2 regions of the Rossellomorea oryzaecorticis genome follow, and region 2 is predicted to be linked to the other one. Evidence: a T-box and tRNA genes for the amino acid it is inferred to sense, from the RefSeq annotation. Region 2 holds a T-box; the other holds one or more tRNA genes.
The links. A T-box is a leader RNA that pairs with one kind of tRNA and senses whether it is charged. The one in region 2 lies ahead of tyrS (tyrosine--tRNA ligase), so its partner is inferred to be a tRNA-Tyr.

Region 1: it encodes a tRNA-Tyr, which carries the amino acid that the T-box ahead of tyrS (tyrosine--tRNA ligase) is inferred to sense. The anticodon was not compared.

The regions. Positions count from the first base shown of each region.
Region 1 is NZ_JBJOSA010000028.1:26,241-29,654, forward strand. Features, by position in the region: gene glaH (glutarate dioxygenase GlaH) at 1-428, shown strand, start outside; gene ACKA06_RS19860 (ATP-binding protein) at 446-1,678, opposite strand; tRNA gene ACKA06_RS19865 (tRNA-Gly) at 1,958-2,031, opposite strand; tRNA gene ACKA06_RS19870 (tRNA-Trp) at 2,048-2,121, opposite strand; tRNA gene ACKA06_RS19875 (tRNA-Tyr) at 2,275-2,355, opposite strand; tRNA gene ACKA06_RS19880 (tRNA-Ser) at 2,379-2,471, opposite strand; tRNA gene ACKA06_RS19885 (tRNA-Val) at 2,582-2,657, opposite strand; gene ACKA06_RS19890 (hypothetical protein) at 2,875-3,312, shown strand.
Region 2 is NZ_JBJOSA010000007.1:146,909-150,322, reverse strand. Features, by position in the region: partial or broken gene ACKA06_RS10975 (DUF3267 domain-containing protein) at 143-654, shown strand; gene tyrS (tyrosine--tRNA ligase) at 709-1,941, opposite strand; T-box leader at 2,161-2,364, opposite strand; gene ACKA06_RS10965 (zinc-binding dehydrogenase) at 2,492-3,414, opposite strand, start outside.

The sequences.
Region 1 (3,414 bases), on a different contig from region 2:
TGATGATGAAGATGAAAGAGGAGAATGCCGTCGGAGGGGAATCCCGCTTGCTTCACCTTGACGACTGGAATGAGCTCGACAGATTCTCGAATAACCCGCTCGCTTCCCATAAGTTCACGTACAAGGCGCCGGCAAGTAAAAATGTCAGCCAGGAAGTACAAAGAGCCACGTTCTTCCTCGACAACAACAAGCCTTGCATCTGCTTCATCGATCAGTTCGTATATCCGGAAAAAATCGATGAAGCGAAGTACCTGAAAGAACTCTCTCATTCTATGGAAAACGATCCTAGCCTGATCGAACTGAAACTCCCAGTAGGCGACCTCGTCGTCCTGAACAACCTCTTCTGGCTCCATGGCCGTGCGGCGTTTGAGAAGAATCCAGAGCTGAACCGGGAGCTGTTGAGGCAGAGGGGGCAGTTTTCTAAATAATTGTGAAGGCCCGTCCCTCACTGCTTTTCAGCGGTGAAGGACGGGCCTTTCTCTGTGTTCAAGGGAAATGTAACGTGAGCTGTAGTTCCTTCTCCTTGAGAACTTTCAAAACGGATCTTCCCATTATATTTTTCTACAATATTGAAGCAGATCATTAATCCGAGACCTGTGCCCTTGCTTTTCAATGAATAGAAAGGTGTCCCCAGGGCATCCACTTCGTCCCTTGTCATTCCCCTTCCCTCATCGATTACAAGGATTTTCACTTCATTTTTTTGTTTTTTCACCTTTACGGAAATAACCCCATTAGGAGGAGAGGCTTCGATTGCGTTTTTGATAAGGTTGATAAAAAGCTGCTTCAACTCAATCGGATTGGCCTTCACCATGCATCCTTCCTCCACCTTCAGTTCAATGCTTGTACTGCTGCGCAGCCCGTAACTCACCAATAATTCCGTGACATCATGTAAAATGATGTCCATCTCTACAGAAGATGCCATCTTCTCCTCATCGGGTTTGGCTATGGATAGGAATTGAGAAATAACATGTTCAGCTGAATGAAGCTCGTCAATCATCAAGGAAAAATTCCGCTTGTAGCTCTGATTCAAGTCAGGATTCTCCTGATAATACTGTAAAAAACCCTTCACCACAGTGAGCGGATTCCTGATTTCATGAGCAACCGCTGCCGCCATCTGCCCTGTCGTCTTCAACCGTTCAGCTTGCTGAACCTGCTCATAGTACATTCGCTGCTTTTGAATCCTGACACTCGACAGATGAAACACATAAAAAAGGATGATTTGCGTCGCAAGGAAGTTCACTATATTCCCGGTCATATCAGTGTATACGTACGAATAGGCTTTCCCCTGATCAAAAATGGATATATAAGTGAAAGTGAATCCTATCAATACTGTATTAGTGATTAATGAAAAATAAAAAAGAGTGCGATCAAAAAATAAAATGGACAACGCAGGTACAAAGCATAACAACACAAAGCCGGACCACGTTTCTGGATACAAATAAAACAAGCCGTATAGATAAGCAGTCGATGCAAACACCGTTATATACCTCATAAACGCATTCTCATACCGTGGATACAGTAACAGGCATAGTGAAACCACCAAGACCATGAATGCATGTATGATATAACGAAAATTTATTGTATTATTAACTACTACACCCATCACCATCAATAAGATGATGGCAGCTATAATAAAATAATAATTCCTTTTGTATAACCTCTGTTGTAATTCCTTCATCATCCACTTCCCCTGCTGGAGTCCACCATTAACTCCCAAACTATTACATTCATAGTAACTATCTTACAAAAATGGGGATTAGTCAATGGTGAGCGGAGTGGATTGGTGGCGGGGTGGTGGTGGGTCGGGGGGACAGGTACCGTGGCTCTAATAACAAACTTTTCACTTCTTAACAGCGTTTAATATATACAAATCAGAATGAATCTAAAAACACAAAAAGCCAATTCTTCTACTTCCTCGCATTAGAGGCAGCACAAGAACTGGCTTTTAATTACTTAGTGGAGCGGGTGATGGGAATCGAACCCACGACATCAGCTTGGAAGGCTGAGGTTTTACCATTAAACTACACCCGCTTATAAATTTGTAAATTGGCAGGGGCAGTAGGAATCGAACCCACACCAAAGGTTTTGGAGACCTTCGTTCTACCGTTAAACTATGCCCCTGTGATGTAAGTGTGCATTTTACGCAGTTCGCTCTGAGCGTATGCTCCGCTTCCGATGTGCAAAGGTTAAGGATGCTTCTTTTCACTCCGCTGTCGCTCCGTAAATTTTAAGTAAGCTTCTTTTACTCCGCAAACGCTTCGTAAAAAAGCTATATGGAGGGGGGCAGATTCGAACTGCCGAACCCGAAGGAGCGGATTTACAGTCCGCCGCGTTTAGCCACTTCGCTACCCCTCCATGATTATGAGAAAAAATAAATATGGCGGAGGAAGAGGGATTCGAACCCCCGCGGGCTTTAACACCCCTGTCGGTTTTCAAGACCGATCCCTTCAGCCGGACTTGGGTATTCCTCCGTATGATTGGCTGCTAACTAAACAAATAAGCACCTTATTGTAACTGCCTATATAAAGCTAGGCTTAGCTTTTACTTAGTGATGCTCCGCTGTCGCTTCGTAAAAAATCCATGGTGGAGGATGACGGGATCGAACCGCCGACCCTCTGCTTGTAAGGCAGATGCTCTCCCAGCTGAGCTAATCCTCCGTAAATTCTTTCGTTATTGGTGACGACCTTTATTAATCTATCAATTCTTTATAGAGTTGTCAAGTCTTTGTGGTAATTTAAGAATCTGTGGTGTGGGTCGGGGAGACAGGTTCCTTGCCCCACTTTTTCCTTTCAATTCCGATGGGTCACCGTACCTGTCCCCCGGCTCAATTATGATAAAATAGACTACCAATCTTGTTTAAAGGGTGTGGCATGCTTGATGGAGATTATTCCTTATATTTCGGTGAGCAGTTTGAAATTACATATGACTTCTAAGGAGATTTCAGTACAATTAAAGGAAGAGCCTAAACGTTTCAGGAAACATGATGAAGAGATGCGCTCAGATCATTACGTAAAAGCCGGGATTCTGGTTTATTACAGGACAGATGGAAGATGTGATTCCATCGAGTTGACAGACGACAAGGATCCAGTAATAGATGGGATTCACTTTATGAAGTTGCCTGCTAAAAAGGCAAAAAAGTTATTACTTGAGTTAGATGAAGAAATGATTGACCTTGAGGATATGGCCATTTCGAGAAAGTTAGGAATCAGTTTATATATCCCCTACAACAAAGTAGAAACTGTCATGATTTTTGAAAGAGGCTACTATGATGAAATGCTGAAATTGCTGGAAGAAATGGATGCGGAGATTTAAGAGGTGGAGCTTCGGGTGTGGGTCGGAGGGACAGGTACGCTGACCCATTTCCATAATCTTTTTTAGATGGGTCGAGGTACCTGTCCCCTCGACCCATCCACC
Region 2 (3,414 bases):
TTAACTGAAACAGCTTCAATTGAACATTGTATTATTCTAACGCTTAAATTAACAGAGCTAATAGAACAATTTTTTAAAAATAGATTTGTGCAAAGGTGAATTGCCTATGATCATTTGGTTTTGACATTTACCTCAGAAAAGATTGGATTTGTCGGAGTGGACTCCTTTCATACAGAATAACTGGTATCGAAAACATTATATGAAATTTGTATATGTGCTCCAGATCTTCATTTTTCTGATACCCGTTTTCTTTCCAACAGGATTCACGACTATTGATACATTTTTGCTCATCATAATAGGTATCCTTGTTTTCATCATTCATGAATGTCTGCACATCTTGGTTATACGTAAAAAAGGTGATATAAGCCTGACGTTCAGCGGGATGTTTTTTTGGCTGAATACAAATGCCATCCTATCCAAAGCCAGATTCTGGCTCTTTATGAGCCTGCCCTTTTTAGTTTTAACGGTTGTGCCAGTCACACTATCGTTCTATGTATCAGGAAATGTGAAACTAATTCTGTTAATTGTGGGTTGGATCAACACGTTGATTTCTTCATCAGATATCATTAATTCATTGCTGATTACAATAAACCAAGGAATACGGATTTTTGCAGAGGTTATTACAGGTGCCGGGGATCAGACTCCGGCCTGTAAAAAAACAGCGTCGACCGAAATAGGTCTTCGCTGTTTTTGGCAATCTGTCCTCAATCAAACCTTCACCCTCACAAACTTCCTCTTCCCAACCTGCACAATCATACTGTCCTTTATCGGAACTACCAGATCGGTATCCAGCACTTTCTCGCCGTCGATCCGAATTCCGCCGTTTTTGATCATTCTTCTGGCTTCACTCTTTGAGCTTTGCATGCCCAGTCCGACCAGTAATTCGATAATAGCGACTTCCTTGGCACCTTCCCATTCGACTGAAGGGATATCCTCGGGGAGGGCTCCTTTTTGGAAGACGGTTTGGAAGTGCCTGACCGCCGCAGCGGCTGCTTCTTCTCCGTGGAACATGGAGACGATGGTGCGGGCCAGGCGGACTTTGGCGTCCCTTGGATGGAGGGTGCCGTCTGTCAAGCCGGCCGAGATTTTTTGTTTTTCTTCCAGCGGCAGGTCTGTGACCAGGTTGAAGTATTTGACGATGAGCTCATTAGGGATCGACATCGTTTTTCCGAAGATCTCGTTTGGCGGTTCGTCGATTCCGATGTAGTTGTGTTTGGATTTGGACATTTTGTCGACGCCGTCCAGTCCTTCTAGCAGCGGAAGCAGCATGACGACCTGCTTTTCTTTCACGTAGTGCTCCTGCAGCTGCCGGCCCATGAGGACGTTGAAATGCTGGTCTGTGCCGCCGAGTTCGATGTCGCTTTCTAAGGCGACGGAATCGTAGCCCTGCATCAGGGGGTAGAAGAATTCATGCAGGGAGATCGGTTTCCCTGTTGCAATTCTGTTGGAGAAATCGTTCCGTTCGATCAGGCGTGCGACCGTGATGCTTGAAGACAGGCGAATGACGTCTTCGAGGTTCAACGGTGTCAGCCACTCGGAGTTATAGAAAAGCTCCACTTTCTCCATATCGAGCACATGGCCGAACTGTTCAAAGTATGTCTGGGCATTCACCTTTACATCTTCATCGGTCAGCTGTTTCCGCACGGTCGATTTTCCGGTCGGGTCGCCGATCTTCCCGGTGAAATCCCCGATGATCAGCTGGATGATATGGCCGTTTTCCTGGAATTGCTTCAGTTTATTCAGGACCACGGTATGCCCCAGATGGACGTCCGGTGCAGTCGGGTCGAGGCCGAGTTTTATTTTAAGCGGCTTCCCGGTCTGGATGGAACGCGCCACTTTATCCCTTAATTCATTCTCGGGAATCGTCTCCACAACCCCGTTCTGATAAAGACTGATCTGCCTCTCCAATTCTGCCTGCTGTTCTTTCGTCAGTTTCTTCATCCCTTTTTCCTCCTTATAGACTTTTTTCTAAAAGATTGTTACTTTTCGTAAATAGAGTTGTAACCTGAAAGGAGCTTGTGTAGGTGCTCTTTCCGAACTCAAGATTAAACTAGAGACGGACGGACAACCCGAAAATACCAAAGTTCCGGTATTTTCTTGTCTGTATAGCAACAAGGTATGCGAAAAGAGCCTTATAAAAAAATAAAACCACGACCCTAATAAAGGGACGTGGTTAACGCGGTACCACCCTTGCTTGAAGAATTTCTCTTCCACTCAATCGGATAACGGTCCGGCCGTTTCCTGCTGCTACACAGGAAAAGTTCAAGGGGGTAATTCGCCATTATCTGTGTTCTGATTCGCACCGGCCATCAGATCTCTTCGACAGGGAGATAATTGACTACTGAATCCTATCATCACTTATTGGGTTTTGGAATTATTTTCATTATTGTACTTGAGGGAAGGAGGGGAAGGCAAGAACTATTTTGAAACTTTTACCTTTTCCTCCGTCTGCCTACAGTCTGCTCCTAATAACATCCCCAACAAATGATAATTAGTCAATGATAAATCCAATTTTTCCAAATTGATCTGAGGCCTCGATTCTTTTGAAGGCGTCATTGAAATTATCCAGGGAATAAGCCCGATCAACTATCGGTTTAATATCATGTTCTTTTATAAATTCCAGCATTTCTAAAAACTCTTCATGGCTTCCCATCGTAGAGCCCAGGAGGTTAAGCTGACCATAGAAAAAATCACGCAGGTTAATCTGGGCTACATCTCCGGCGGAAGCACCGAATGTCACCACTGTACCGCCTTGGGTCACCTGACGGAGCGACTTGTTAATCGTAGCGGCACCGACTGAGTCAATGACGAGGTCCATTTTTTCACCAGAAAGCAATTGATCCCAATCCCCATTACTGTCAATTGCCTTATCTGCACCAAGTTCAAGCGCATTCCGGCACTTTTCAGCTGAGCGTGAAGTGACATAAACGATGGCTCCGACGGCCTTCGCAAATTGGAGTAAAAATGTTGCGACACCACTCCCGATTCCAGGGATCAGCACTTTCATGCCTGCCTGAACTTTTCCTTTTGTAAACATTGCCCGGTATGCGGTAAGTGCTGAAAGGGACAGGACGCCAGCTTCTTCCCACGATAAATGCTCAGGTTTAGGAGCTACATATTCAGCAGGAACCGCAATCTTCCCGGCAAACGTACCGTGATGTGGATGTCCAAAAATGGTAAAGCCTTCTGGAGGGGCATCCGTATTGTCCTTCCAGCCAATCCCAGGATTTATGATCACGCTGTCGCCAACCCGGACATCCTGTACCTCTGCACCAACAGCCTCTATCACCCCAGCACCATCTGATCCGATAATTAATGGTGGTTCCGTAGATTTGTGTCTATCAAGAATAAATAAATCACGATGATTCAGTCCAACGGCTTTCAACTTTACGATTACTTCTCCTGCTTTCGGCT